Regions from separate parts of the Thalassotalea ganghwensis genome, predicted to be linked through region 1. Evidence: predicted binding sites of a transcription regulator. Region 1 holds the regulator's gene; each other region holds the start of a gene.
What was found. Region 1 encodes sigma-54, which starts transcription at its own class of promoters, with help from an activator protein. Its sites were predicted from a motif close to GTTGGCACGNNNNTNGNNT; they were not measured.
Positions count from the first base shown of each region.

Region 2: the regulator sigma-54 is predicted to act here: its motif matches at 7,800-7,818, upstream of ACSLUH_RS09545 (DUF2884 family protein).
Region 3: the regulator sigma-54 is predicted to act here: its motif matches at 1,527-1,545, upstream of ACSLUH_RS00990 (LPP20 family lipoprotein).

Region 1 is NZ_JBQRUM010000030.1:5,873-16,355, reverse strand. It holds gene ACSLUH_RS18750 (HPr family phosphocarrier protein) at 117-392, opposite strand; gene rapZ (RNase adapter RapZ) at 419-1,273, opposite strand; gene ptsN (PTS IIA-like nitrogen regulatory protein PtsN) at 1,329-1,781, opposite strand; gene hpf (ribosome hibernation promoting factor) at 1,811-2,098, opposite strand; gene ACSLUH_RS18730 (RNA polymerase factor sigma-54) at 2,127-3,626, opposite strand; gene lptB (LPS export ABC transporter ATP-binding protein) at 3,686-4,417, opposite strand; gene lptA (lipopolysaccharide transport periplasmic protein LptA) at 4,421-4,936, opposite strand; gene lptC (LPS export ABC transporter periplasmic protein LptC) at 4,902-5,468, opposite strand; gene kdsC (3-deoxy-manno-octulosonate-8-phosphatase KdsC) at 5,465-6,013, opposite strand; gene ACSLUH_RS18705 (KpsF/GutQ family sugar-phosphate isomerase) at 6,010-6,981, opposite strand; gene ACSLUH_RS18700 (calcium/sodium antiporter) at 6,983-7,966, opposite strand; gene mlaF (phospholipid ABC transporter ATP-binding protein MlaF) at 8,286-9,092, shown strand; gene mlaE (lipid asymmetry maintenance ABC transporter permease subunit MlaE) at 9,092-9,868, shown strand; gene mlaD (outer membrane lipid asymmetry maintenance protein MlaD) at 9,930-10,397, shown strand; gene ACSLUH_RS18680 (ABC transporter substrate-binding protein) at 10,412-10,483, shown strand, end outside.
Region 2 is NZ_JBQRUM010000007.1:194,094-204,576, forward strand. It holds gene putA (bifunctional proline dehydrogenase/L-glutamate gamma-semialdehyde dehydrogenase PutA) at 1-1,661, opposite strand, end outside; gene prsT (XrtA/PEP-CTERM system TPR-repeat protein PrsT) at 2,101-4,908, opposite strand; gene ACSLUH_RS09535 (PEP-CTERM sorting domain-containing protein) at 5,185-6,012, shown strand; gene ACSLUH_RS09540 (tRNA-uridine aminocarboxypropyltransferase) at 6,085-6,816, opposite strand; gene ACSLUH_RS09545 (DUF2884 family protein) at 6,946-7,746, opposite strand; gene ACSLUH_RS09550 (cold-shock protein) at 8,048-8,257, opposite strand; gene ACSLUH_RS09555 (RNA methyltransferase) at 8,455-8,967, opposite strand; gene ACSLUH_RS09560 (peptidylprolyl isomerase) at 9,118-9,855, shown strand; gene ACSLUH_RS09565 (nitroreductase family protein) at 10,042-10,483, shown strand, end outside.
Region 3 is NZ_JBQRUM010000001.1:222,014-232,496, reverse strand. It holds gene flgA (flagellar basal body P-ring formation chaperone FlgA) at 1-54, shown strand, start outside; gene flgM (flagellar biosynthesis anti-sigma factor FlgM) at 132-449, shown strand; gene flgN (flagellar export chaperone FlgN) at 473-904, shown strand; gene ACSLUH_RS00990 (LPP20 family lipoprotein) at 978-1,445, opposite strand; gene ACSLUH_RS00985 (flagella assembly protein FlgT) at 1,656-2,822, shown strand; tRNA gene ACSLUH_RS00980 (tRNA-Arg) at 2,917-2,993, shown strand; gene ACSLUH_RS00975 (transporter substrate-binding domain-containing protein) at 3,019-3,366, opposite strand; gene ACSLUH_RS00970 (hypothetical protein) at 3,833-4,576, opposite strand; gene ACSLUH_RS00965 (hypothetical protein) at 4,695-4,841, opposite strand; gene ACSLUH_RS00960 (CHASE domain-containing protein) at 4,931-7,609, opposite strand; gene tkt (transketolase) at 7,837-9,822, shown strand; gene epd (erythrose-4-phosphate dehydrogenase) at 9,874-10,483, shown strand, end outside.

The DNA of each region.
Region 1 (10,483 bases):
TTTTGCTTTTGAAGACTGGTTTTTTTGTAAACGCTGACGGTAAGTGTATCTTATAATTGTTTTTTTTTCAGCAAAATTTATCAAGGACGTAATTGGGGGTTAAGGAAAAAAGTGCTTTACTCGGCTTCATTGAATTTATCATTAAACAACTGGCAGACCTCCTTTAGGGCAATTTCTGCATCATCGCCTTCGGTGATCACCTTGACCACCTTTCCTTTACTACCCGCTAGTAACATTAAGCCCATGATACTGCTAGCATCAACGCTTTTGTCATCTAGCGCTACGGTAATGGTTGCACTAAATTTTTGACTAAGTTGTGCGAGTTTGGTTGCGGCTCGAGCATGTAAGCCAAGTTTATTGGTGATTTTTAGGTCTCTTTCAAAACGTGTCATGTGCTTTTTACTGATACTTTATTAAATTAAGTCGATGATTTATCGATATCTCGGTGTCGTGATTGCACGTCTTGGCGCTCTTTTCTTAAATTGTTAGCAAGAAGCTCAGCGATATAAACAGAGCGGTGCTTGCCTCCAGTGCAACCAATTGCAATGGTAATATAGCTACGATTATTTCGCTCAAGGTGCGGTAGCCAAGTCATAAAAAAGCTATTAATTTGCCAGATAAACTTAGTCACGATTGGTTGAGCACCTAAAAAATCTTTCACGGGTTGGTCTAAACCGGTATAGCTTTTTAGTTCTTTTTCCCAAAATGGGTTTGGTAAAAATCGCGCATCGAAAACATAGTCAGCATCCTGTGGTACACCATGTTTAAAGCCAAATGACTCAAATACAACCACCATCTTGCCGGTCTTTTTGCCAAGAATGCGCTCCCTGATAAGATCTGCAAGCTGATGAGGGGTTAGTTGACTGGTATTGATATATAAATGAGCACGACTAGAAATTGGTTCTAACAACTTTTTTTCTAAACTTAACGCTTGATCAAGTGCGATGTTTTGCTTAATCAAAGGGTGTAAACGACGGGTTTCACTGAAGCGCTTTATAAGGTCAGAGTCATCTGCGTCTAAATAGAGGATGTTGAGTTCAACAGTTGTTGGTAAGTAGTCAAGTATCTCTGAAACGTCGTTTGGATCATCAGGTAAATTTCGAACATCGAGACTGACTGCAACGGTTTCGTAATCGTTGATAACCGTATGTGTTAAAGCAGGTAAAAGGTTTACCGGAATGTTGTCGACACAATAATAGCCTAAATCTTCAAGAATTCTTAACGCGACACTTTTACCTGAGCCGGAGCGACCACTTACGATGGTTAACTTCATGAATATGCCTTATAAAAAAGCTGAGGGCGATAGTAACATGGTTTATTTGCCTAACTTAGCTGGCTTGCTGAATAAGTGCAAACATTTCTTCAGATGTTGTACTTTTTCTTAATTCTTTGCAGAATTGTTTATCACTAAAAAGTTGAGCAATACTTTGTAGCGTACTTAGATGTGCTTGGCACTCTTGTTCGGGAACAAATAATGCGACAAAGATGTCTACGGGGCGATTATCAATAGCGTCAAAGTCAATCGGCTGTTCACTGGTTGCTAAGACAACGATCGCTTGCTCTGTATCTGTTAGGCGACCGTGCGGAATTGCGATACCTCCACCGATGCCAGTTGAGCCCATTTTCTCTCGAGCAATTAAACTTGCCAATAAATCATAAGTGGAAAATTGTTTGAGATGTTCAGAGGCTTTTTCACTGAGTAGTTCTAAAATCTTCTTTTTGCTAGAAGCGTGGACTGCACATAGTGTGCAGTCCAGCGATAGCATTTCAAGTAACTTCATAATGCGGGTACGCGGCTAACTTAATAGCGTTAATGTTGGTTAATTTTGCCTTTGTATTTTAATATTTGACGATCAAGTTTGTCGACTAAGCTGTCAATTGAAGCATACATATCACCATTTTCGGCTTTTGCATGCACTTCGGTGCCATTTAAGTGGACGGTTGCTTCTGCAATTTGGTTAATTTTTTCAACAGTTAGTACCACATAAACGTTGTTGATATGGTCAAAATGTCGCTCTAGTTTTGCGAATTTAGTATTAACGCTATCTCTTAAAGAATCTGTAATTTCAACATGGTGACCAGAAAGATTAATTTGCATGGGCTTAAATCCTTATTGTTATGTTTACTTAAAGCAAACTTTTACGTTGATTTGACGGAGGGATAGATAATGATTCGCGATATTTTGCAATGGTTCTGCGTGCGACATTAATACCTTGCTCCGCCAATAATTCAGCCATTTTGCTATCACTGAGTGGCTTAGAAGGTAATTCAGCAGCGACCAGCTTTTTAATTAAAGCTCGAATAGCCGTTGATGAACATTCTCCACCATTTTCAGTACTAACATGACTTGAGAAGAAGAATTTTAATTCAAATATACCGCGTGGTGTATGCATGTATTTTTGCGTGGTTACACGAGAAATTGTTGATTCATGCATGTCGACCGCTTCAGCGATATCATTTAAAACCATAGGGCGCATAGCCTCTGGGCCGTGTTCAAAAAAGCCCTGTTGTCGTTGAACTATGCAATTAGACACTTTTAAAAGAGTTTCGTTTCGACTTTCTAAACTTTTTATAAACCACTTTGCTTCTTGCAGATTGGAACGAATAAATTGACTGTCGGCTGAAGACTTCATCGAGCGAGCCATAGAAGCATAATGTTGATTTACGGAAAGTTTAGGTGCGGTATCTGGATTAAGTTCAACGACCCAACGGCCATTCTTTTTTTCAACCGATACATCGGGAATGACGTATTGATCATCACTTTTTATTACCGAGTCTCCCGGTCGTGGATCAAGCGATTGAATGAGACGAATGACTTCTCTTAGTTGATCTTCTTTTAAACGGGTTTTACGCATTAGTTGACGATAATCACGATTACCCAGTAAATCGATATAATCTTTAACGACTATTTTACTTTCTTTTAGCCAAGGCGTTTGTGCGTCAAACTGATTTAATTGAATTAATAAACATTCGGCTATACTGCGCGCACCGACACCTACGGGATCAAACATATTGATGCGTTTTAGTACCGCCTCAACTTCGTCAAGCTCAACATCATCTATACCAATACTCTCTAAAATATCTTCTGCGCTAACCGTTAAATAACCAGCATCATCAATGGCATCGATTATTGCGGTTGCAATGGCGCGATCGGTTTCAGTAAAAGGGGTTAAGTCCATTTGCCAGCGTAAATGATCTTGAATCGAGTCTATGGTTTCGCCTTGATAAGTGTAATCTTCACTCACACTGCCTATACCACTGCTTGATACGCCAGCACTGAAGCTTTCATCCCATGTGGTATCGATATTAAGCTCTTCCGGGATATCGGTTTTATCCATCGCTTCAGTGGTTGAAATTTCATCGATGGTTGGCGAAGAGTCTTCACTACCATCGCTAGTTTTGGATTCTGAACTTGTCGCTGAAAAACCTTCTTCTAGGTGATCTTTTTCGTTCTCTTGATTGTTATTATTTGATTCATCAATTTCTAAAAGCGGATTACTTTCTAAGGCCTCTTGAATTTCTTGTTGAAGGTCTAATGTTGACAACTGCAACAGCTTAATTGCTTGCTGCAACTGCGGAGTCATTGTCAATTGTTGTCCAATACGGAGCTGTAAACTAGGGCGCATTTACTTCCTTCGGTTCCTATAATTATTATTGACGTTCATTTTACTCTGGTTAATAGATACTATAACGTAAATTGTTCACCAAGATATACATCTCTTACTATCTGATTAGCAAGAATTTCTTGAGAATTTCCTTCCGCAATTAACTCACCATGACTCACGATATAGGCATGTTCACAAACATCTAACGTTTCTCGTACATTATGGTCTGTGATTAAAATACCAATTCCTCGTTGCTTTAAGTGTAGAATAATTTTTTTTATATCACCTACAGAAATTGGGTCAACACCAGCAAACGGTTCATCTAACAAGATAAATTTAGGGTCTGCAGCTAGCGCCCGAGCAATTTCAACACGGCGCCGCTCACCACCAGATAAGCTCATCCCTAAATTATCTTTAATATGACCAATATTAAACTCTTCTAATAAATGCTCAAGCTTATCTTGACGTTCAATGTCGGAAATATCTTTGCGAGTTTGTAGAATCGCCATAATATTATCAGTGACACTGAGCTTTCTAAAAATAGAAGCTTCTTGAGGCAGATACCCAATTCCTTGACGAGCACGTTCATGCATTGGAAGCAGGGAGATATCATGCTGGTTGAGCTCAATTGTGCCATCATCGTGGGGTACTAAGCCAACAATCATATAGAATGAGGTGGTTTTACCAGCACCGTTAGGGCCAAGTAGACCGACAATTTGCCCTTCTTTAACCATCAAGCTAACGTCTTTAACAACTCGACGTCCCTTGTATGATTTTGCTAAATTTTTTGCACAGAGAATTGCGTTGTCCATAGGCTATTTTTTATCAAGTTCTTTGGGTTGTAATACGGTTTTAACGCGATCATTCGCTTCACTGTCAGCACTAACCTGTTCAGTGACAAAGTTGTAGGTGATAATACTGCCGCTGACTTTACTACCTTCCTGTCTTAATTCAGCATCACCTGAAATCACGACGATATTTTCTGAAGGTTGATACTTTATTTCGTTAGCTTGTAAATAGATTGGCGTGCCATCTTCAAGCTTTTGCTCAAATGTGGCTGGCTTGCCTTTCGCCAAGTACGTTTTTTCGCCAGTGGTGTTGTCAGTAATGACTTGAACTAAATCCGCTTTGATTTGCAATGAGCCTTGGCTAATAACCACATTATCAATATAACTAAATACTTTATTTTTTAAATCTGCTGCTTGCCTAGAGGCATCAATACTTATCTCTTGCTTTAAATCTAATTCTGCCGCATTAACGGAAGCGAAAATGCTCGAGCCGATAAGCAAAAGTGTGTTAAGGGTGATTCGTTTTGAAAATGGTTTGTACATGCTCTGTCAACGTCATTTGTTTAGTGTTTAAGTCTACGATCAATCCTGAGCCATACATAGTAAAATCTTTTCCTTCAATTACGATGGTTTGCTCAGTACTAATGATATTGGTATTTAAATCAAGCTCTAAATAGCGTCCATGTATTTTGTTTATCAAACTTTCTGCGTCCGTTGATAATAATGTCACTCGATTTTCTAACCTGACTCGGTTGTTACTGTATAGAGTGCCTTCATTGGCTTTAAGTTTCCACGGAGAGGGATTATTTTTGCCATAGAGGGTATATTGTGGAAACTCAAAGTGGGTAACGGCAAGCTCGGAATAATGTTCCATACGTTGAGCATCAATAATATAAGAAAGCTCACCCTTTGCGTTGTAAATATTACTATTAAGTGATTCAGCGATAAAATCAGGTGTTAAATCGTCACTAATAATTTGTGGATCTTGGTTAGCGTCCTGTCGCCATTCAAGATAGAAGTATATCGAGGAGGCGGCAATGAAAAAACTGAGTAATAGTCCGGTAGTGCGGGTCATATACTAGCACCAGAAGCCAATTGAAGAGTATTTTGACATTGCATAATAATGTCACAGGTCTCTCGAACCGCTCCAAAGCCCCCCCGAATTGTGGTTCTATAATCTGAAATAGCCAAAATTTGAGGATGGGCATCATTGACCGCTATCGCCAGACCAACATATTTCATGCAGTCATAATCAGGCATGTCGTCGCCGATATAAGCAACTTGATCAGGTGAAAGGTTTAAGCCTTCTATGATATTTTTTAAGGCGGGTAGTTTGTTTTCTTCACCTTGAACAATATGTTTGACATTTAATGCTTGCATACGCTTTTCAACGATCATTGAACGACGACCCGTAATTACGGCAACATCTACTCCGTTAGCGCCGAGCGCTTTAATGCCAAAGCCATCTTTAGTATGAAATGCTTTGAGCTCTTCGCCGTCATTACCTAAATAAATTCGCCCATCAGAAAAGACACCATCAACATCACAGACAAACAACTTTATCTTTTTGCATTTTCTCACCAGATCTTCATCGATATCGCCATACCAGGTTTGCATCACAATACTCCTGATTTTAGTAAGTCGTGCATGTTCATTGCACCGATAGGAACATTGTCTTCGTCGACAACAATTAAGCCATTGATTTTCTTCTCTTCCATAATTTGCAGCGCTTGGGCTGCTAACATTTCTTTATTCGCGACTTTAGGATTGCGCGTCATCACTGATTGGATTGTATCTTGATGGATGTCGATTTTAGCGTCCAAAATACGTCGTAAATCACCGTCTGTAAACAGGCCTATTAATGCGCCTTGTTCATTGACAACAGCGGTCATTCCCAGCCCTTTAAGTGACATTTCAACCAAGGCGTCTTTGATTTTTGCTTGGCTACCCACAACCGGTAAACGTTCACCTTGATGCATGATATCAGCTAAGCGCAACAATAATCTCTTACCTAAACTACCGCCTGGATGAGACAATGCAAAATCATCAGCGGTGAACCCTCGAGCATGGAGCAGACTAACCGCAATAGCATCCCCCATTACTAAAGTCGCTGTAGTACTTGATGTTGGTGCGAGACCAAGCGGACAAGCTTCGCGTGACACCTTGATACAAATATGGTTATCGGCAAGTGTTGCTAATGTTGAATCAGGATTACCTGTCATACTGATAAGTGTTGCGCCGATGCGCTTTATCACAGGGATTATCGCTAGTACTTCGCCTGTTTCTCCAGAATTTGAAATGGTTAATACCACGTCGTCTTTAGTGATCATGCCTAAATCACCATGACTAGCTTCACCCGGATGGACAAAAAATGCTGGAGTACCGGTACTTGCTAATGTTGCCGCGATCTTTCCACCTACATGGCCTGATTTACCCATGCCAATAACAATAACTCGGCCCTGACAGTCGTACATCGACTGGCAAGCTCTGGCAAAGTTGTCATCAATAAACGCAGCAAGTTCACCAACCACTTGTTGCTCTATATTGATCACTTCAAGTGCCTGTTGTTTAAAGTTAATGTTCATAATATTAAGCCTTTAATTGACTAAATAAGAGCACTTGATAGCTAATGAAAGTTAACACCAAAGCAAAACCTTTGAGGCGCGTAATTCTAAAGTTCCCCCAGCGACGGGTAAAACATAAGAAAAATAACATCAGGGTAACACCTAACATATAAGGCGCATCACGTAATGACGCATCCTGATCGATTTCGCCAGGTGCAATTAGACCAGCAAGCGATAACACCGCTAAAATATTAAAAATGTTGGAACCAATAATGTTGCCAAGTGCTAAATCGTCTTCTTTTTTAATAATACTCATGATGCTTGCTGCAAGTTCAGGAAGACTCGTTCCGATGGCTATAACGGTTAATCCAATCACTAAGTCGCTAATGCCGAATGCTTTGGCGATGAACACTGAGGAGTCAACCAGGTAGCCTGCACTTACAGGTAGCAGCGCCATTCCAATGATTAACCACATGATTGATTTGCCAGTGGTTGTCGCTTCAGGGACTTCACTTTCCGCTTCTATTATCATTGCATCATCTAATTCATTGTTCTTGGCTTTACGTAAACTAATCACTAGCAAAGTAACAATGTAAAGCACGAATCCAGCCATTAATATTAGTCCTTCAGTGAAACTGAAGTGATGGTCAAAGAGCATAATATAGGCAAGTGCAGTTATCGCTAATACTAATGGAATTTCGCGTTTTACCGTCATTGAAGATACGGATAATGGGTGCATTAGTGCAGTGATGCCGAGAACTAAAGCAATATTAGTAATATTAGAGCCAATGGCATTTCCTATAGCGGTGTTAGGGTTGTCTTGCATTGAAGCGGTTGCGGCGATCATCATCTCAGGTGCAGAGGAGCCCATGGCAACGATTGTCAGACCGATGATCATTGGTGCAATACCTAAATTACGTGCTAATGACGACGCACCATAAACGAATTTATCGGCACTCCATACTAAAACAATTAACGACACTAAAAGAATAAAAATTTGTACAAACATTCACGACTCCCAAATTACAGCTAAATTGTCGCTGGTTGTTAGTAAAAATAAAAGGGGAAATAGATAATTAGATTAAAAAAATTGATTATAAACGATTGCGGCTCGATTTCGCGACAGAATATTTATACGCTGACTCATCTATAGCTCCTATTAATCGTTAACATTCGTTTAATTCTTACATTTTCTTACGTTTTTATCTCATTTTTATATCACTAATTGGTCAATTTTTTCGATATTTCTAATGCAGTCACGTTCTCGCTAAGGTAAAATTGTCCACTTAACAAATTAATAAACAGTGATGTTGCATAAAAAGATACCTATGTCCCAACCGTTAGTAGAAATAAAAAATATAACCTTCAAGAGAGAAGAGCGCGTCATATACGATGATATCAGCTTATCGATCCCTAAAGGCAAAGTGACGGCGATTATGGGGCCTAGTGGTATTGGCAAAACAACGCTATTACGCCTAATTGGCGGACAAATACGGCCTGAAAGTGGCAGTATTTTATTTGATGGACACGATATTCCGAAATTATCGCGCTCGGCCTTATATCAAGTGCGTAAACGCATGAGTATGCTTTTTCAAAGTGGTGCTTTGTTTACCGACATGTCGGTTTATGAAAATATTGCCTTTCCGATTCGAGAACATACTAATTTATCCGAACGTATTATTGAAAAAATGGTTTTGATGAAATTAGAGGCGGTAGGACTTCGTGGTGCGCGTAATCTATCGCCAAGTGAACTTTCCGGAGGTATGGCTCGCCGCGCTGCCTTAGCTAGAGCGATAGCCTTAGATCCTGAGCTTATTTTATACGATGAGCCATTTGCAGGGCAGGACCCAATTTCGATGGGGGTTATTGTTAGGCTGATAAGTGAGTTAAACCAAACGTTAAATTTAACCTCGGTTGTTGTATCTCATGATGTACCCGAAGTCATGAGTATTGCTGATTATATTTATATCATTGCTGAGAAAAAGATTATTGGTCAGGGAACCCCTACCGAAATTATTGAACAAACGTCTCCTTTAGTGCAGCAATTTGTAAAAGGGGAAGCTGATGGGCCGGTACCATTCCATTATAATGCCGCACCTTATCAAGAAGAGCTTATCGGGAAAGGATTGAAGTAATGCAAGCGATTCAGTTATTAGGTCAAAAAGTTATCGCTGTGGTTTCTGGGTTGGGAAGCGCAATATTGATGTTGCTTTCGTCGCTACTTCACTGGCCCAATATTCGCAAAGGTTATCCACTGTTGATGCAACAGCTGTATTCTGTTGGCGTACTCTCGTTGATCATCATTGTGGTCTCAGGGTTATTCATTGGTATGGTTTTGGCACTTCAAGGCTATACTATCTTAGTAGGCTACGGTGCTGAGGCGAGCTTGGGACCTATGGTTGCGTTATCGTTACTTAGAGAGTTAGGGCCGGTGGTTGCTGCATTGCTTTTTGCTGGGCGCGCAGGGTCTGCATTGACCGCAGAAATTGGCTTAATGAAGGCAACAGAGCAGTTATCAAGTTTAGAAATGATGGCGGTAGATCCTCTAAGAAGAGTGATTGCGCCAAGGTTTTGGGCTGGTTTTATCAGTTTACCTTTATTGGCGGCGATATTTTCGGCGGTTGGTATATTAGGGGCTCATTTAGTCGGTGTTGACTGGCTTGGGGTTGATAGTGGCACATTTTGGTCGGTAATGCAGGCGCAGGTGTCATTTGAAAAAGATATTGTAAATGGTTTTATCAAAAGCGTTGTTTTTGCATTTGTGGTGACTTGGATAGCCGTATATAAAGGTTACAGTTGCATACCAACATCGGAAGGAATTAGTAGGGCGACTACTGCAACCGTGGTCCAGTCGTCGTTATTAGTGTTAGCGTTAGACTTTGTGCTAACCGCATTAATGTTTACGAAGTGATGATCATTTAAATGGTCTTATTATTAGAAGTTTTCGTTTTTAAAAGAGTTTGGTGAGAGACATGGTGTCGAAAAAAGTAGAGTTATTGGTAGGCTTCTTTGCGGCGATTGGTATTGCTGCTTTATTGATGTTAGCGCTAAAAGTGGCTGACAGCGGCATATCAGGCAATGGTGAGACGTATCAACTTTATGCGAAATTTGACAATATTGGTGGTTTGAAAGTTCGTTCACCGATTAAGGTTGGTGGTGTCGTTGTTGGTCGAGTTAGCAACATTAGCTTAGATCCTGACGATTATACGCCAGTGGTGACGCTAGAAATTTACGCACAATATAATCAGTTCTCTGAAGCAACTTCAGTATCTATTTTGACTGCTGGCTTGCTTGGAGAGCAATACATCGGCTTATTACCCGGGTTTATGGATGAATCAATAGGGACTTTAGTCAACGGGGATTACATCGAAGACACAAAACCGGCACTTGTGCTGGAAGAGTTAATTGGTCAGTTCTTGTTTAGCCAAGGTAACGATTAAATAGGAAGCAAGGTATGTTAAAAGTATTTCAAGTAATAAAAAGTATAGCGTTAGCGCTTATCATTGTTATCAGTACGAGTGCTTAT
Region 2 (10,483 bases), on a different contig from region 1:
ACATTGGTAATATTGGCTGCAGCCCACGCATCTAAATTTTCTTTTAATGGCGTAAGCTGATTGATATCCGTTATGTCCATTCCTTTAGAATTGGCTCGCTCTTCACCATACAAATCAATTGGAAATAAAATTGCGGTATTACGCTTGTTACGTAAATCTTGCAATTTTTCAACCGGATCTGGCAATAACTCTTCAACCGGTTTAGATTCGTCAACTATCGCATTAACAAATGAAGAATTGGCGCCGTTCTCTAATAATCGTCTGACTAAATAAGCCAGTAAATCTTCATGTTCACCCACTGGCGCATAAACACGACACTTTATTTTTTCATTGGTTACAACTTGATCATAAAGTGATTCACCCATACCGTGTAATCGCTGGAACTCAAACCCTTGAGTATCGCCCTTAGCCAACTCTAAAATTGTCGCAACCGTGTAGGCATTGTGTGTCGCAAATTGTGGGAATATGACATCACGCGCTGCCATTAATTTAATCGCACATGCTTTGTAACTTACGTCGGTAGTTGCTTTACGGGTAAATACCGGGAAGTCATCTAAGCCATCAACTTGTGTTGTCTTAATTTCCGTATCCCAGTAAGCGCCTTTTACTAGGCGCACCATCATTTTACGGCCAACACGACGCGCTAAGTTTTCTAACCATTCAATCACAAATATAGCGCGCTTTTGATACGCCTGAACCGCTAAACCAAACCCTGTCCAATCGCCTAACTCTGGATCTGAAAATACGGCTTCTATAACATCTAATGAAATGTCTAATCGATCAGCTTCTTCAGCATCAACCGTAAAGCCAACGTCATACTGTTTAGCAACAAGGACAAGTTCTTTAAGTTTCGGTACTAGCTCATTGAAAACACGCTCGCGATGTGTAAACTCATAACGTGGGTGAATAGCTGATAATTTAACTGAAATGCCTGGGCTTTCAATGGGACCTTTGCCATTCGCGGCTTTACCTAGTGCATGAATAGCCTTCATGTAAGCGTCAAAGTAACGCTCGGCATCAGCCATTGTGCGAGCGCCTTCACCCAGCATATCGTAGGAATATACATACCCCTTGGTTTCGGTTTCCTTTGCTCTTTTTAACGCTTCATCAATATTCGTTCCCAAGACAAACTGCTTACCCATGACTTTCATCGCGAGGTGCACAGATGATCGAATCACAGGCTCGCCTAAACGACCTAGCGTTCGCTTTAAGATGCCAAAATGCTCTGACTGTTTCTTATCAGAATAGTTAACCATTTTACCTGTGACTAATAACCCCCAACTTGAGGCGTTAACAAATAGCGAGTCACTGTTACCTAAATGGTGGCTCCACTCCCCCTTTGATAGCTTATCTCGGATCAGTGCATCTTGCGTTTTTGTATCAGGTACACGAAGTAATGCTTCGGCCAAACACATTAACACCACCCCCTCTTCTGAAGAGAGCGAGTATTCATTGAGTAAAGCATCAACACCTGCCTCTTCGGTTTCACGAATAGTAAGCACCATTTGACGAGCTTTTTCCCATGCTCGACTTCGTGCTTTAACGCCCACTTCGGCAAGTGGTAGAATATGCTCGATTATCTGTTCTTCATCAATACGATAAAACTCGCGGATCTTTTGACGTATAGGACAATCTGTTTGTAATGAACCAGTAAAAAGCATAGTAGCTTCCCCAATATAAACAGTTAATAGTGATAGTAAGCCATCTCAAATTGGCGGCTTAAATAGAATTGTATATTTGATTGAAAACTTTTTAAACAGTATACAATTTTTGTGGGGATTCTAGAACAAATCCAACAACATTTGTCATTTATTTTTGCAACATTACAGAATAATCTGCGCTAAAATGTACAATTTACAGCATTTAAAATAAGAGCAATAGCGAAGCCGAGAAAACACATAACTTTCACTGCACAATAAAACCGTTACTTTCTATTGCTGATAAATTCAAACTATTCATGGTTTAGCGTTTCGTTTTGCTTAGCATGATTTTTTAACTATCCAAATTCACATAGAAATTGAAACAAGCTATGTTAAACCTTCACAGACTTGGAGTAATAGAGCTTATTCAGCGGTCAAAATAATTGATGTCTCTAGTGTACTATAATGTTGCTAATAGCTTCTTTGCCTCTGCTTTGCTATAGAATTCTTGTTTACTTGCAACGACTTGCATCAGCAACTGTTTAGCTTCTTGATGACGCCCTAATTTTATTAACGTATAGGCGAGGTGATACATTACCTCACTATTATCTGACTGTTTAGCTAATGCTTCTCGGTATAATGGCAAAGACTTATCATATTGTTGGTTTTGGGTATAAGCCCAAGCTAAGGTATCGATTACAGATACATTTTCAGGTAGTGCTTTAAATGCCTTTTCTGCGAAAACAACCGCTTGTTCATATTGTCCAAGAGTCAATTGTGCATGGGCAATATTATTCAAAAATACGGGTTGCTCTCCGTAATTCTTTATCAGGGTTTGATAATAATCTACAGCTTTCTGATACTTTCCTTCACTTATATAACTGTCTGCCAATGCTACATGAGCAATTAAATCGTCGGGGGAGACTTTCAGCCAATTGTTAATTGTGCCTTGGGCCAAAGCATATTTTTTTTGCTCTAAATACAATCGATATAATCCCATTGAAGCAATTTGAGTTGAATGCTGTTTAAGCGACTTATGATATAATTTAATCGCTGTATCGATTTCACCAGAAAAATGATGCCATTGCGCTTGATAATAACTCAGCAACTGTGGCTCAACTTGACGCTCATCTAGTCTGCTCAACAAGACCTTAGCTTGCTCAAGCTTTTGTTGGCTGAGCAATAACTGTAACATGGTTATTTGAACTTTGGGATCATTTTGACTCCATGATAAAGCCCTTTCTAAACTTAATACTGCACCGTCAATATCTTTCATCTTTAATTGAGCTTGTGCATAAATTTGATAAGCCTCCACTTTATTGACACTGTGCTTAGTCGCTAGAACATAATTACTATTTGCTTTAGCATAATCACGTTTTAACATATATAAGTTGGCTAAAGCTAGATAGACATCACCAGACCTATTGTGTCGGGAGACAAACTCTTCTGCTAAGGTTATCGCCTTTGAGATGTCATTGTTAGCAATAGATATTTGAATGATTCCGCTTAATGCTTGATAACTATCTCTGAACTGGCTATACACTTTTTCAAAATGCAATAATGCCTCTTCAACATTACCATTATTTTTAAATAGGTTAGCGAGTTCTACACGCACATAGCGCTCTGTTGATGGATACTGCTTAAGCATAAAGTTAAGCCGTTCTATCCCCTGTTCAAAGTTACCCTCGACAACATCCATACGCGCTAAATGAATGACCGCTTCTACGTTCTGATTATCAAGTGCTACGGCCTTTTCAAATGCGGCTCTTGCTTTGTGATACTGTTTATCAAAGCCCAACAGTATGCCATTTAACTGATGGTAATAACTGTTATTGCTGCTGAGAGCTAACAGTCGGCTTACTTTCTGTAATCCTTTGGTATATTGCTGACTCGCTCGATAGGCTTCCACTAATAATGTTAAGGCTGATTCACTTTCATTGAGCGATAATGACTTTTGTAACGTAACAATTGCTTCATTTATTTGACCGGTTTTAAACTGTAAATTTGCCAAATCAAATAACGCACGCGCATCCTCAGGTTTAGCCTCAACAACATCGAGAAAGTACTGTTGTGCTTTTTCTACATCGCCTAAAGCAAGCAATGTTTGCCCTAGTAAAGACCAAGTTTCAGTATCATCTGGATCGATCAATCGCGCACGAATCAGATTACTTTTGGCAACGTTTAACTCTCCCAAAGACAGGTCAATCCTACCGAGGATTTTATACGCGCGGGTATCGTTGGTGACAATAGCTACGTACTTATTCAATAAACTTTGCGCTTTATTAAGCTCTCCTTGCTCGAAACTTACAATCCCTGCAAGATAATAATATATTGGGTTTTGCGCCATGACCTCAGCAGGTAAGCCAGTTAAAACATTATTAAGGTGCATTTTAGTCTCTTCACTGGAGTCTGTATCTCCTACTGCAATACTCGCAACGACTTTTAAATAGTTTGCCCTCGGCTCATTAGGAATATCAGCAAGAATAACCTCCAGATCTTTTAATGCATCATGATATTTTTCTTGCTGTAACAATAGGCTTGCTCGAGTTAATCGTGCTGGAAAGTTTTTTGGATTTATCTCAATAACTTGCGCTATTAGCGTTAATGATTCTTGTAAATTGCCTTGCTGTTGCTCTAAATTAGCTAGCAAGCTCAACGCTTGCACATCTGAAGTATTAATCGCCAGGGCTTGTTCAATGAAAGGACGCGCTAATTCTGGCTGTTGTTTTAGAATATAAACTTGCGCCATGCCAAGCTGTGCCAATATATTAGATGTTTGAAAATCAATGGCTGCTTGATAAGCTGCTTTGCCTTGTTCTAGCTCATTTAATTCAACATGGGCTCTGCCTTTTAATACATGGATCTTGCTCTGTAAGACATTATCTAAAATATTACTTGTCGCTAACTCGATAACTTTTTTATATTTTTGTTGAAGTAGGTACGCTTCAAGAAACAAAGGCAAAATTTTCTTTTCATCTGCCCTGAAAGCTCGAGCTTTTACGAGAAAATCCTCAGCAGCTGCGCCATCCCCCTGCTCAATGTAAACTTCCGCCAAAAGAATCAATGACGGTAGATGATCAGGCTGATTTCTCAATGCATTTTTGAGATGAATTTCTGCCGCTAGTAAATCTGAACCATAAAAACTCTTTAACGCTTCTTCATAGGGTTGATTGTTGGTTTGCTGAGTAAAAGCATAAGCGCCTTGCCCTAACAGCGCCGAGCTTAACAATACCACCTCAAGAAACCTTTTATTAACAAAAAACATCATCAACCTCTATAGAAAAACCAGTTAAATCTCTAACATTGCGCTGAATATATAGGCTTTTGCTGCAAAATTCCATTAATTTCCCTAGAAGACGTTATTCTGAACAACTGTACATTTTTGTCAGCTTTCTTTACACTCAATTAACCTTTAATGTATGTAAAATCAAAAAAATTTACATAACTAATTGTAACTAATAAAATTAAAATAAAGGGCATGCTTTTTGCTTGTTGTTAATAAATTTTTATTGTTGTTACATAGACTCTCAAATAGGATTAAACAATGAAGTGTTTAAAATGGTTTGCAGCCATCGCGATTTCAACTGCTAGTATTGCTGCTCATGCTGGAAATATTAGCGCAACAACGATCATGGATAATTATATTGGAGCTGGTCAATCAGGCGATATCCATGGTGAAAAGAACGATTTTGATATCGACAAAATGGAAGTATCTCGTGTTGGCACAACATTAACCGTTAATATATTTACAGCGTTTTACGATAATATCGGTATTAATGGAGTGCGCCTTGGTGATTTATTCCTCGCAGCAGGTGACAACAATGTTTGGCAGCCATTTGATGATACACCTAATGCTGGTGACCGTTTTTCTGCTAACGATTACTACCACAATACCGGTACTGACTGGCAATATGCTTTTGATTTAGGCGCTGTCGAAGGCAACCGTAGAAATGCAGAAGTTGGGGGGCAGTACACAGGTTGGTTACGCGACGTAAACAGAGCCGATATTTTGGACTCACACCAAGTCTATTCCAATGGCACAACCCGTGAATATCAAGCGGTAATGATGAATGGTAATTATTACAACCCATATAGTGCCTCAACTTGGTCAGTCGGCAATTGGGCTTACAATAAAAATGGCATCGATTACGGCGCAATATCGTTTTCAATGGATGTTTCAGGAACCGCTTTAGCTACAGCAAACCAAATCGCATTTCGCTGGGCGATGTCTTGCGCTAATGACATCATAGAAGGCTTTGCATCAGCAACACCTAGTGGCGGTGGAACGCCAATTCCTGAGCCACAATCAATGCTATTAATGTTGTTAGGTTTACTAGGGCTAGCATACAAGAAGCGCGCAAAAAATACGTAAACCTCAATAAAAAATAAAGATAAAGCCACTTTTTAGTGGCTTTTTTATTAGTTTTTCTCAGCAACTAGTTTGCTATCCCTCAAGTGCTAGAAACTTGGCCAATGCCTGAGGATCCCCTTGATTTGAGCGACAGACGCTTTTTTGATAATAATAAGTAAACACATTAAACCAAGCAGTGAGTACTTTACCGTTATACTCTTCTCCTGCAATTTTCAATACTAAAGCAGCAACCTCTGCTGTCGCCAAATAGCTGTCATGATGACTTTTGCGGATATGGTATTGAGAGCTATTAGCCTGTTCGAGCATTGTTGAAAGATCAATAGATAATACCGGTAAATGAGACAAGTACGAGCTCTTTCGAAACATCTTGCGTGCTTCTCGCCAGCTACCATCAAGCATGATAAAAAGTGGCCGTTTATTCGCACTAAGCTTAGGGGTTGAATTTACGAATATGCGTTCGCTATCTGCATATTCTTTAGGAAAAACAACAAAAGGTTGCCACTTTTCATCTTTAATTATCGAAATAATATCTTGGTTTTCTTCTGTTCTAGACCAGGTATAAGCCATAACATCTGGAATCACATCAGCAATTAACTTTCCTGTATTGCTAGGCTTTAGGACTTCTTTGTCATACATCAATACCAAAAAACCTACGTTACTATTAACCTGCTTACGCCACTGGCAAATACAATTTTTCGCCGCGACATGGCATCGTTCACAGCGTTCTACTTTATAGCCACGTCCTTTAAATGGTTTCGTTGAAATGCTCTTGCGAGATAAATAGAGCTGATGTACGGCATGCATGATTTACACAGTTACTTAAAAAAAGATGAGAACTATAGCTTATAACTCGTTGAGATTATAGTAAGACAATACAAAAGAGCGCTTTCGCGCTCTTTTGTTAATAATAAGTAAGCTTATTTAACGAATAGCTTAAATTGCATTTGATTCTTCTTTGTCGACAACTAAGACATCAGTATCTGATAAAGCTTCAATACTCCCTTTTAATTGCTCTTCCAACTCATCGATTTTTAATACCGATTGACAGATAGCTTCACCGCGTTTTTCTAATTCCTTAGCTCTCGTCTCCATTTCATACTCGATTTGCTCACCAAAGTTTTCCATGCGAGTTTCAAATGCATCCATATTACCACCTGCAAACAACAGTTCTTGACCTACTGCGATTAGTAATGAGCCCATTGAATTCTGAATGGTACTTTCAACCATCGTTTCAATGCGCTTTTCAAAATCTTCACCAAAGAATTGCTCACCATCGAAACCTTCTTCATTGATCGTGATAGTTTTATCTTGGGCAAAGCTGGTTTCGATTTCGGTTTTTATTTGGCTAAGTTCGGTTGTTAGCTGATAACCAACATCATTGCCTTCACCCAGAAGCTCATTAAAAGCCAAATTAACACCATCTACAGCAATATCCATCGCATCCAAAGCGATATCTTTCACTTCTGGTACAACCGCTCTAATAGAAGTTGAATATTGGTTGACAACATCTTGCTCAGTCGCTGATAAGGCGATCGCTTGACCACTAATATATAGCTCACGATCGTTAACTATTTTGTAAACAGTCTTATCATCTTTTGTAAACTCGATGGCATCTTTTGATATAGAAACACCGCCCTCAAGTGATACATGGCAATTATCTGTAGAGAAAGACGTATCATGAGCCATTGCAGAAGATGTGGCAATTAACATAGTGCTAGCAAGTAAAGTTTTCATTGGTTCACCTTTTCATTATTTATTGTATCGACATTGCTGTATTGACTTACTCTTTACAATTGTAATGCCAAAGTGAAATATTATTTATATTCAACAACTTAAATAAAAACCCCAAATCGAAATGAATTAGCTAAACTCACTTATTAGCGCAATCCACCAAAAAGTAGTGTAATCAACATAATAAAACTAATCTTGTAGACAGATTAAAATACGGGATTAAGTAACGGCGGGAATAAAGAGATGGGCATAAAAAAGGTGAGCATCAGCTCACCTTCTTAAAATAACTTATTTCAAGCCAACATTATAAAGCTACAATGTTCTCTGCTTGTGGGCCTTTTTGACCTTGAGTTACGTTAAACTCAACTTTTTGACCTTCTGCTAACGTTTTGAAACCGTCACCAGAAATTGCACTGAAATGTGCAAATACGTCAGGACCTGATTCTTGCTCGATAAAGCCAAAACCTTTTGATTCGTTAAACCACTTTACAGTGCCAGTTGTTTTCTCAGACATAATAATATCCTAAAAGTTAAAAATTTTTACCTTGTATCACCAAGGCGGTCGTGCAGGAAGTGTTACTATGACTTAATAAACGAGACGAGCTACTATAAATAACGCGGTACGATGTAAATAAATATAGGTCTTACTTTCTAGCTGCAACCATTTTAACGGCTAGCCATTGATAGTCAAGATATTTTATTCTTGCGCGTTTAAAAACAATCCAAAGCCTTAACCTTGGTATTATTGTTTCGGTCACGACTAGTTTTAATTAATCCATCGCCTTTTATATAGTTAGGTTGTTTTGCTAACCTATCGTAAAGCACTACATTCACCGTAGCAGCCAAATTCATGCAACCAATGGTTGGTACATAGACAACATGCTCTGCTCGATCAATGATTTGCTGGTTTATCGTGCCATCTTCAGGACCAAATACATAAATTGCATTGTCTGGATGCTCAAACTCTGGAAGTGGACAGGCACCTTCAACTAAATCCACACAAACAATACTGCCATTTTCTCCTGATATGAGTGCCTCATCATTGACTAATGTAAGTGGTATTGAATCTATCGTATTCTTGGTATCGGTATTGAATTTCGCAGCTTGCGCAAAACGCTTACCACTGTAAAAAACTGCTTCAACTTGATAACAACCAGCTGCCCTCATTACCGCACCAACATTAGTTGGACTTTTGGGATTTAACAATAAGATTTTTGATGACAAAAAAATACCTTCCTATACCAAAACAACAAGCAAGTATTTTCAGTTGAAATGCCAATACAGACAAGGAATATTTACAAAACGTGATAATACTTGTTCTTCCAAATACTGACAGTATACTAGCCAAATTTTAAATCTATTGGATAACACTCAGTGAAAAAATTAGTAAATACAATTGCGATAGCGCTATCGCTTTTAACATCTATGTCAAACGCAACTATTGTCGAGTTTCAAACGTCACATGGCAACTTTCAGGTAAGTTTACATGATAAAACGACGCCCAAAACGGTTACTAATTTTTTAAATTATGTGAAAAGTGAACGATATAACCAAACCCTTTTCCACCGCTCAATTCCTAACTTTGTTTTACAAGGTGGAGGCTTTTATTTTGACGGCACTGCAGACTTTAAAGGTATAGAAACCGACGATAGCGTAAAAAACGAACCAGTGTACTCAAATGTAAGAGCAACAATAGCCATGGCAAAGATTGGCGGTTTACCTGATAGTGCAACTAGTCAATGGTTTATAAACGTAAAAGACAATTCTCAGGGTAGTAATGGGCTTGATCTGCAAAACGAAGGTTTTACCGTATTCGGTGAAGTCATCGGTGATGGCATGAATGTCATTGATCTTATCTCAGCTTTGCCTCGTTGCGGTGAAGTTCCCGTAAATGACAATGCCCAAGCTCAATGCCAATCACCGAGTGAAGAGAATTTAGTAACTCTCTATCAAGTGGTTATTGTTGATGACTCTGAGGATACCGCTCAGACTTTAAAGGCAATAAAAAATACGCTAATAACGCAAAAATCAGAGCAGAATTCAAGCTCAAGCGGTGGTTCAGCTTTTTGGTTATTGCTATTGTTACCGCTAGCTAGATTATTACGCGCATAGCTCCTAAGTGTTTTGCATCATATGTGGGAGCTGTTCTCTTACTTATGATGCAGACACTCGCCCCCCTGCCAATCATCACAGAATAATACCATTTCATCTTTCTCTACGTGTAAAACTCATGAATTAAATATTGCAAATGCAACATTGCAGCTTTATATTGCTAAGAAAAACTCTAAAGGTATTCCTATGCAAAAACACGAATCATCTCCACTTTGCGATTACATCGAATACTCACCGCAAGAAATGCTTTGTCGCTCAGAGCTTTTTTATCAACAAATTAAACGTCGTCATACTATCAGAAGCTTTAGTGATCGCCCTGTCGATAAAAAAATTATCGAGAACTGCATAAAAGCCGCGGGAACGGCACCAAGTGGTGCCAATCACCAACCATGGCACTTTGTCGCGATTAGTGATCCCGATGTTAAACAGCAGATTCGTTTGCAAGCTGAGGCCCATGAGAAAAGTTTTTATCAAGGGAGAGCTGGAGAAGAGTGGTTAGAAGCACTTAAACCATTAGGAACCGATGATAGTAAACCCTATTTAGAGCACGCCCCATGGTTGATAGCTATTTTTAGTCAAAAGAAAGGCGGTATTCACAGTGAAGATAAAAACACTAATTATTACGTTC
Region 3 (10,483 bases), on a different contig from region 1:
GGCAAAATGGTAACGGCTGTTGTTGAAACGATTAACAAAGTTATAATTAATTGATCATTAATACTCAAGTATTTGTTAATATTGCCGATAAAAGGATAGAAATTTAATGAATTTGCCACTAAGGTTTTATTATGGCTATAAATATCAATAACTTGTCTAACAGCAATCAAGTTAAACAACAAAACGTTGACTTGAAATCGCAAGTGAAAGAGCAAGCTGTGCAAAATGCAAATACTGCTGAAAGTGCAAAATTTGCTAGTAAAGACTCGGTATCTTTAACACCACAGGCTAAGCAAATGACCGAATTGCAGAAAAAAGCGCAATCAGGTCCGGCTGTGGATGCAAAAAAAGTTGCTGAGCTTAAGAAAGCTATAGAGTCAGGTGAGTATAAAATAAACCCTGATAAACTAGCCGCTAGTATTGCTAAATACGAACTGGATCTTATCTAGTTTACCTATAAAGGATAGTCAGTGTGTCTACAGAATTTAATGGTCAACAAGCGTTAAAAAAGCAACTCGAGCAGTTGCAGCAACTACTATCTTTACTAGATAAAGAACGAGAAGTTCTTACTCAAAGCGCGCCAGAAAAGCTGGTGGAGCTTAGTGAACAAAAAAACAATTTATTGGTGGCCATTGAATCACTCGACAAACAAATCGAGCAAAGTGTTCAATTTAGAAAAGATAAAGCGAATGGCCTTTTTGAGCAGCAACTTGCTGAGATTGAGGCTTGTTTGCTCAAGTGCAAAGAGCAGAATACGATTAATGGCCAAATTATCGAGCATTCTCAATTAGCGGTTGAAAGAATGAAAACCTCGTTATTGCAAAATCACAATAAGTCATCTCTCACCTACGATAATAAAGGTAAAACTAGTGGTGGCTTAAGTAGTTTAGGCATCAAAGCCTAATATTTTATGCGTTAAACATTAATTAAAAAAGCCCAACGTGAAGTTGGGCTTTTTTGCATTTAGCGCACCTAGGTTAATAGTAACTAACCTCCTTGATAGTTCGATTACGACTTGAGCCTAAGTAAATCTCGTAAACCTTTCTAAAGTCTAGCTCTAACTCGGTTGTATAGGTATCGCCAACAGGATAGCTTTTGATAACTCTTGCCCCGCGTATTACCCCATTAATTGATGATGCCAATTGTTGATCCCCCATCACAAGGTTTTGCATATTGGTTTTGCCATTAACCTGTTGACCAAACACCTGTTCAGCAAGTTCAGCATATGCCGCTAATTTTGACGCTTTAATCGCCAGTAACATACGCTGAGTTTCGTTATCTGAATTTTGTAAGCTGATTGGTGCTTGTCCAATTGCTTTTAACACAGGAAATGCTTGTGGCGTCGCCGTAGCCCATTCAACATGTTTATCATATACACTGCTGCATCCGAAGAGTATGATACTGGCTGTGGCTGTAAGTACACTTTTTAATAACGGCATTTTCATTTAAAACCCCTCTCTTGCCAGAGATTTAACCTTAATGGGAATGTTGACTTGTTTTCCCTTGATTCTATTGCCTAGATCTTCAAGCATTTTTTATGCCTACTTTATTTTGACGATTTTTAGGCATATTTAATGCATAAACGGATGTAACTAACTTAAGTCATCAGTGACGCAATACTTGTTACCAAGTTTTAACGATGTTTAGGAATGATCATGCGTGTATCAACTTTGCTAGTAATTTCATTACTACTATTATGTCCACCAGTTTCAGCACAATGGTATGAAACTCAAGGCCATGCATTTGTAACCAATGGAGATGAAAAACTTGCCCGCACTAAAGCGATGGAGAACGCGCTAAAGAAAGCCCTGTTAGTAGCAGGAGCTTCAGTTTCCAGTGTTCAACAGGTCGTTAATGGCTTGATCACTCAAGATGAAATTAATATTCGCGCCACTGGCAGTGTTAATTCTTTAGAACTCGTCAGTGAACAGTATCACGATGACATGATCAGCGTTACGATTCGCGCCGATATTTTCCCACAAGAAAACCAATGTTTTGCCGCTGATTACAAAAAAGCGATTTTATTAACTAAAGCCAAACTTAAAGAGCGCCAACAAGCCAACATTGGCGGTATCTATGCCTTAGATACCAAAGTAATCAAAGAACTTGCGAACAAACTAACTCAAGAAGGCTTATATCTGCACACTAAATTGTCGCTCAAAAGTAGTACGGCGTTTTCTAGGCTAAACAACAGCCTAAACCAAGAAGAAATTAAATCACTTACCATGGCATTAGCTAGTGCTACTGATAGCCAGTACGTAATGTATAGTGAGATAAACGATGTTTCCTTGGCACACGATGAAAACAACAGTTGGCAATTTTGGCAACATGATATTTATGATCGACACTTTGACTTGTCGATTTATATTTATAATGGCGCAGATGGTGAGCTAGTTTTTGACAAAACATACCGAGGCTCTGCCCCCTGGCAATTTAATCAACGAGAACAAATCGATGTAAACTCAATGGCATTTTGGCAAAGTGAGTACGGTACTATGATCGACAGAGTATTGACGCAGACAATTACCGATATCGATGAAAATATGATGTGCCAGCCGACACAAGGTAAAATTGTCCGCTTAAACGGCAATGAAGTAATGATTAATTTAGGCTCTCGTCATGGCGTTAAAGTAGGTGATGAATTTACCTTACTACATTCAAATAACTTTACATCAAACGATGGTAAGCTCTACGCTGGTTATAATGTCAGCGACTTTAAAGTAAAAGTGACTCAAGTTAACCGTCAAAGCGCTATTGCCACCACAGCGGATCTGACACTTATTGACAGCATTCAAGTGAATGATCTCGCAGTAAGGCATTAACGCACAAAACGTTACTATTCATTTTAAAACATAAGGTTAGCGCTTTACATCATTGCGATAATTGACAATAATTTCGAAGGTTAACTGATCATCAGGCTCCGTAGCTCAGCTGGATAGAGCAGCCCCCTCCTAAGGGGCAGGTCACAGGTTCGAATCCTGTCGGAGTCGCCATATTATATATTTTACAATGGTATGATTAAGGTTGTGGCTCTGCACTTACTATGCGATCAAATGTACCGTCAGCTTTTATTGCTTGGTAAGCGTCACGTAATCGCTCTACTTGATCAATATCAGTTTCTATACTTGCTGCCACGTAGAGTCGATACCTTTCAACAATAAAAGGTTGTGGTGCAAATAAATGACTTTCGATGACAAAATACTTTTCCGCACTTTTGGCGATGTATTCATTAGCATAAGTTAGATCTGCCCTTCCTTTTGCCAGCATTTGCCAAGCTTGAGCATAATCTTTAACCAAAATTAAATGTTCACCGACAACAAAGCCTCTCTTAATGAGAGACTCGGCTTCAAAGCTATTTCTAACCACGACTATTCGATATTTTTTTGCATCATTGATATCAGTTAAGTGAATCGATTGCCCCTTTTTTAAAGCAAAAATCGATAACGCAAATCTCTAAGTTCACCTATCCATTGAAACAAAGGCTCTCTTTCGGCGCTGCGCGTTATTGAAAAAAAATGACATTTTTATCGTTTGAAGCGGATTTATATGCCCTTGCCCAGAGCATGACTTCAAACTTTGCGTTAATTTTTGCGCGGAAAACCATTTCCTTAACGATAAGGAATGATGTACCCCCCTACCAACTTTTCGTTATTAACCATTTGATAGGGAGGTAAATTTTCGGTAACAATTCTTAGCGAATAAGGTTGAATTTGAAAGGTATCGCCGCAACTAGGAAGGCAAAAATAGCTTAGCACAATAAAACAAAAGTAAAACTTTAAATACAATTATTCACCTATAGTTTTATTGAAGCTTTTACCATTATACTTTTCAACTAAAATCGATACCCAATCCCAAGGGCGATAACCGGATAAGCTTCAAAATCAGAAATATCATTTTCTAAATTTGCTCGCTCAATCGCAATATTATCATTAAGCTCTTGTACCAATGGATTACTGCTATCAGAAACATCGAAGACATAAACTTGACCGTTAGATTGCACAATCGCTGAACCGCTAGCGTTTAGATCAACCTTAGGGGTATCGGTAAATAATACGCCGAGCTCAAATGAAAACGTCCAACCTGATGGCGCATGATTACCCCAGCCTATGCCCAGATAGCCCGCGCTGCTTTTACCAAGTTCGACGTTGAGAGCTAGCGATAGTGGGTCACTTGGGTTTGAATAATAAACCTGATCACCAATTTCAAAGCCTTGGTCACCATTGTCTACACCTAAACCACTCAGTTCATTGCCATTAGCGTAAAACCCTGCAGATAATCTAAATGTACCAGAAAATGGTCGCCAATCGATTAACACTCCTGTGGTAGATAAATCGATTTCACCACTATAATCAATACCATCTTCTTCAAAATCATCATCATAGCTATAACCGTTGGCCTGCAACCTAAAGTTTAACTGTTCATTTACTTGATAATCTAGTTCTAGCCCTGCGCCAAGCGTTCCCGCTTTTAACGCGATAGCGATCGGGATATTTTTCTCTTTAGCTAAAGTCGTCGAAGGCAACATTATGCCTAAAAAAACAAAACTTAAGATCAGAGTTTTGATGTGCCATGTCATTGTGTTTTCTCCCTCTATATCAGTACCGTTTTAATCGGCATCATATTGGTTATAGTCGATAAAAGGAGAATGTGAAAGAAAATAAAAAGGCCTCTAAGAATTGAGGCCTTTAACAGTCTTAAAAAATAACATTTTCTTTTTTTATTTTTGTTACATCCATGTTTTCCGCAGTTGCATTACTACTCCATAACGCTGACAGTGCTAATATAACAACAGCTAATATTACCGTCGTCAGCTTTATTCCTCGCGAAGACGATCTATTCATGGTATTTCCAGTTGCTTTATTGTTATTAATATAACGTGAAGACACTACCTTATAAGGACAAAACTTTCAATACCTTAGCGCTGAATATATCATTGTTTTGTTACTGACTCATTTATAACGGCTTTTAAGTTGTCTTCACTGATTGGATAAAACAAACATTGCGCCAAATATCCGGTGTATTGTTCGTCCAACTGGCGGTATTCAATTCCTCGATAAAAGCCTATAACTTTTCTATTTTCACGGGTACTGAGCAACCTCTTTAACGTTTGAACAAAAGGTAGCGATGTGATGTTATCAATAACGATAAAGTCGTAAGGGACATTATCAATAATGTCTTCAAGTTCAGTATGATCGTCGATAATTTCAACTTGGCAACCAAGGCCTAATAGTAGCGGGGTAATTTCGAAATTAGTTGATAATGGTTCTTCAATCAACAAAACATTCCAACTTGAATCACCTTTATATATGGCATTTTCATTGACACTGTGAAAACTAGGCGCTTGGCGATTTATTGTAATAGGAATTGATATCGTCATCACTACACTGCCAGAAGGCACCATAGTCATTTTAATATTCCCTCCGAGTACATTTAACAACTCTGTGGCCAATGCCATACTCGTACTGAAGTTTCCAATATCTCGATCTAACCAATCATTGATCACCATTTCATTGCTATCTTTTAATGCGCTGCAGGTAAAAAATAACGTCGCATGATCTTTGTGATAATGTGCTTTCACTGAAATCTGAACATCTGTGTCAGAAAATAACAATAAGATATTATCACTCAAAGCTAACAGTAGCTTTTCTAATTTATTCTTATCCGTATTAATATGCTGAGGTAATTCACAATCAAACAAAAACTTTACTTTACAATCTAAATGCTCAGTCGCTTTTTGTATCTTTTTCTCGATATCAATTAAAAATAATGAAAAGTCAAAATACTGGTTTTCGTTATTGACTATTCGGCTTTCTATCGTTGATAAATCACTGACACTGCTTAGAATTGCCTTAAGCTGTTCTGCCACTTTAATAAAAGCACTACTCTCTATTGGCTGTAAGTCACGCCCTGCTTCCTTCACTTTATCTGCAATTTGTTCAACCTGATTGATCGGTTGACTCAGTTCAATCGCTAACGTTTGTAAAAATTGTGCCTTCGATTGGTTTTCTTTCTCTGATAATTCATTAACTCTTAACAACTCTTTGGTTTTTTCTGATACCTTCTCTGTTAATTCTATTGAATAAGCTGCCATCATTAGTAGCAATAACTGAAAAATGCTACCGCCGAGTGTCACGCCGATTAGCATGACCCAAGTTTGCCAATGTTTATCCTGTGAAAGCCAAGCCGACTGCTCTGCGACAACAAGTTGCCAGGTGCGATCAAACACCTGAATCGACTTATCGATTACCAATCTATTGTGCGTTGCAATCGATTTATCGGTGATTAAATAAGTGCTGGTGTCACTTTCATCAACAAGACTAAAACTAACTTGGTGTAATCGTGCGATATCATTAAGCTGATTAATTAATTGACTAACATCGATTATGCCAACCACAAATCCAAAAAACTCATTATCCATAGGTGTTTTCAAAGCACCAAAAGGGTTAACTTTTTTAGTAGTAATACCTTTTAAAACAAGAACGATTGGCTCTAATTCATTACTTTGATTAAATGAAAAAGGGGCGGTTGCTGAAACACTGCCATTGTTCATCGCTTGATAAATTGCAGGCGATATTTCGGTATGGGCATAAAAATCAAAACCAAAAGAAACGCCGCTAAAGTGTTCCGGATACACATATAGCGTTGGAATTAGCGGGGCAAATTGAGATTGCTCAATATTTAACTGATGATTAGCACTGTAAACCAGATAATCTTTATTAAATTGCTCAGTTCCGTGTTTTTCAAACGCTTTTCTATATTTAGCCCAAACCACCGGTGCCCACTGCACATTTTGTAAAATGGAGTTTGGTTGGAATACCTGCTCGGAAAAGCGTTGAAACTCTTGAAAATCTACTTGCTCAGAACTATTAAAGTAGGCCGCTAATGCATTAATTTGTGTCGACACCTTAGTCAGCTCTTTTGTTAATACGGTTTCAAAAGCTTGTTCAGCGATATTGAATTTATCTTGACGGTAATGTTGATGTTGCTGCTGAGAAATTTTAAAAAGAATTGCGATAGCAATACAGCCTAATATCGACGCTAAGGTAACGAAAGCGCTTTTCGATTGGCTGAGTTTGTGCTTTTTGGTGGAAAAAAGTAGCCATGGTGCTAAAAATATACTCACTAATAAGCTAGCACACCAAGATGTTAAAAGTGCATAGCCAATTGAAACATCAAAAGAAGCATTATCTAAAATGGTCACAATAGCGCCGGTAATTGCGGCTACCAACGCACCAAAAGGGCCAACTCTTAGGATAAACGCAAGTAACTGTGCTCTACTCGTTATCCAACGCTGTTCAGAGAGCAATTGATAAGTAAGTTGCTTAACCCAAAACGCTTGCAAAATACCTGCGAGGATAACAATCAACAGAATGGATAACGGTACATAAATCTGCCCGCCAACGTACAAGAGAATATTTAGCAATACCGAGAAAAAACTCACACTCAACAATGCAAAACTGCCAAAAATGAGCATTAAAACCGACATTACCCCTAACGTCGTACCAACAAAATTGATTAACGAAAAAGGCTTGATTGTGTAAGCGACCAATGCACAAATGACAAGAAATATTATCCCTGAATATAAAAACACTTTGACCTTACCAGCCATGAGTCCCCTGTCATTATTATCAAAATTAATCGATGTTATTACCGTTACTATATAGAAAAGCAGTAATAACACCAAGAAGGTTGCGTCATTAATGTCGTCAATAACGGTGACTTTTCAATAAAATATAATAAATAGCGTAATAACATTTGCAGTTAATCGGAGCCTAGGCGAAAATACGCACTATTTTCACCCTCGTAGAACTATCTAAAAAATTAACTGGAGCTATTATGCCGTCGCGTCAACAACTCGCCAATGCTATTCGTGTACTTAGTATGGATGCTGTCCAAAAAGCAAAGTCTGGTCATCCGGGAGCACCTATGGGTATGGCTGACATTGCTGAAGTATTATGGAGAGACTTTCTCAAGCACAACCCAACCGATCCAACATGGGTAGACAGAGATCGCTTTATCCTCTCAAACGGCCATGGCTCAATGTTAATTTATTCCTTACTTCATTTAACTGGCTATGATTTACCTATTGAAGAGCTAAAGAATTTCCGTCAGCTACACTCAAAAACACCCGGTCACCCTGAATATGGTTACACACCAGGCGTAGAAACGACAACTGGCCCATTAGGTGCAGGTATTTCTAATGCTGTTGGGATGGCAATTGCAGAGAAAACATTAGCAGCGCAGTTTAATCGCGACAATCATGATATCGTTGATCACTTCACTTACTGTTTCTTAGGTGACGGTTGTTTAATGGAAGGTATCTCTCATGAAGCATGTTCATTAGCTGGCACACTAGGTTTAGGTAAATTGATTGCTTTTTGGGATGATAACGGTATTTCAATCGATGGTGAAGTTGAAGGTTGGTTTACTGATAATACCCCTGAGCGCTTCAAAGCGTACGGCTGGCATGTAATTAGTGACGTAGACGGTCACGACCCACAAGCAATCATAGATGCAATTAACGACGCTAAATCGGTAACAGATAAGCCAAGTATGATTTGTTGTAAAACGATCATTGGCTTTGGTTCACCAAACAAATCAGGTAGTCATGACTGCCATGGCGCGCCGCTAGGTGAAGAAGAAATAAGTGCGGCTCGTGAATTTTTGCAATGGCCACATGCACCATTTGACGTACCAAATGACATTTACTCTCAATGGGACCAAAAAGCAAAAGGTCAATCTGCACAGCAAAGCTGGAATGAGAAGTTTGATGCATACAAAGCAGCCCACCCAGCATTAGCGGCAGAATTTGAACGTCGTGTTATTAAAGGTGAATTGCCTGCTGAATTTGAAGCAAAGGCCAATGCATTTATTCAAGAATGTCAGGAAAAGAGTGAGAATATAGCCTCACGCAAAGCCTCACAAAATACGATTGAAGCGTTTGGTAAATTATTACCTGAACTTATGGGTGGCTCTGCCGATTTAGCAGGTTCAAACTTAACCTTGTGGTCGGGTTCAAAAGGTATTGAAACCGATCCTGCGGGTAACTACATCTTCTATGGTGTGCGTGAGTTTGGTATGAGTGGCATCATGAATGGTATTTCATTGCATGGTGGCTTTATCAATTACGGTGCTACTTTTATGATGTTTATGGAATATGCACGTAATGCCGTTCGGATGTCAGCATTGATGGGTATTCAAAATATTTTTGTTTACACCCATGATTCAATTGGACAAGGTGAAGATGGGCCGACCCATCAACCAATTGAACAATTAACAAATTTGCGCACAACACCTAACATGGTAACCTGGCGTCCAGCTGATGCTACTGAATCTGCGGTAGCATGGAAAAATGCTGTTCAAAGACAAAAAGCGCCTACCTCATTAGTGTTTTCACGCCAAGGTTTACCTGCGCTTGCTCGTACATCTGAGCAAGTACAAGATATCGCTAAAGGTGGTTATATCTTAAAGGACAGCGAAGGAACTCCAGAGGTTATCTTAATTGCGACAGGTTCTGAAGTGTCACTAGCCTTACAGGCTGCCGAACAACTAGGTAACAAGGTGCGCGTTGTTTCAATGCCATCAACCAATATTTTTGATGTACAAAGCGCTGAATACAAAGAAGCGGTGTTGCCGTCTAAGGTAACAAAACGCGTTGCAATCGAAGCAGCTCATGTAGACTTCTGGTACAAATACGTTGGCTTTGCTGGCAAGGTTGTCGGCATGACAACTTTTGGCGAGTCAGCGCCAGGGAACACTTTATTTGAACATTTTGGTTTTACGGTAAGTAATATCGTAGAAACCGTAAACAGCCTAGGTTAAAGACAATACGCCACGCTAGCCGTGGCGTTTTGCTAATAACACGATTTAACTATGCCAATAAATATCGCCATCAACGGTTTTGGCCGCATTGGTAGAAGCATCGCAAGAGCGTTGTACGAAAATGCCGACCAAAGTACGTTAAAATTAGTTGCAATTAATGAGTTAGCGGATCCTAAAGGTATTGCTCACTTATTAAAGTATGATACAACTCATGGCCGATTCGCTTTTGATGTTCAACTAGCAAATGATGCCTTGATGATTGCGGGTGACAAAATTGCTTTGAGTCATCAACGTGATATTGAAAAGCTACCGTGGAAACAACATCATGTCGATATTGTTCTTGATTGTACAGGTGCTTATGGCAGTAGAGCCGAAAATACGCCTCATTTAGAGGCTGGCGCTAAACGCGTATTGCTATCACAACCTGGAGAGCAAGACGTTGATAATACGATTATCTATGGTGTTAATCATTCCGAGCTATTAGCCAGTGACTTGATTGTCAGTAATGGTTCTTGCACGACAAATTGCATCGTCCCCGTTATTAAAACTATCGATGATGCGTTTGGTGTTGAAAGTGGCAGTATTACCACCATCCATTCTAGTATGCATGATCAGCAAGTTATCGACGCTTACCATAGTGATTTACGAAGAACTCGAGCCG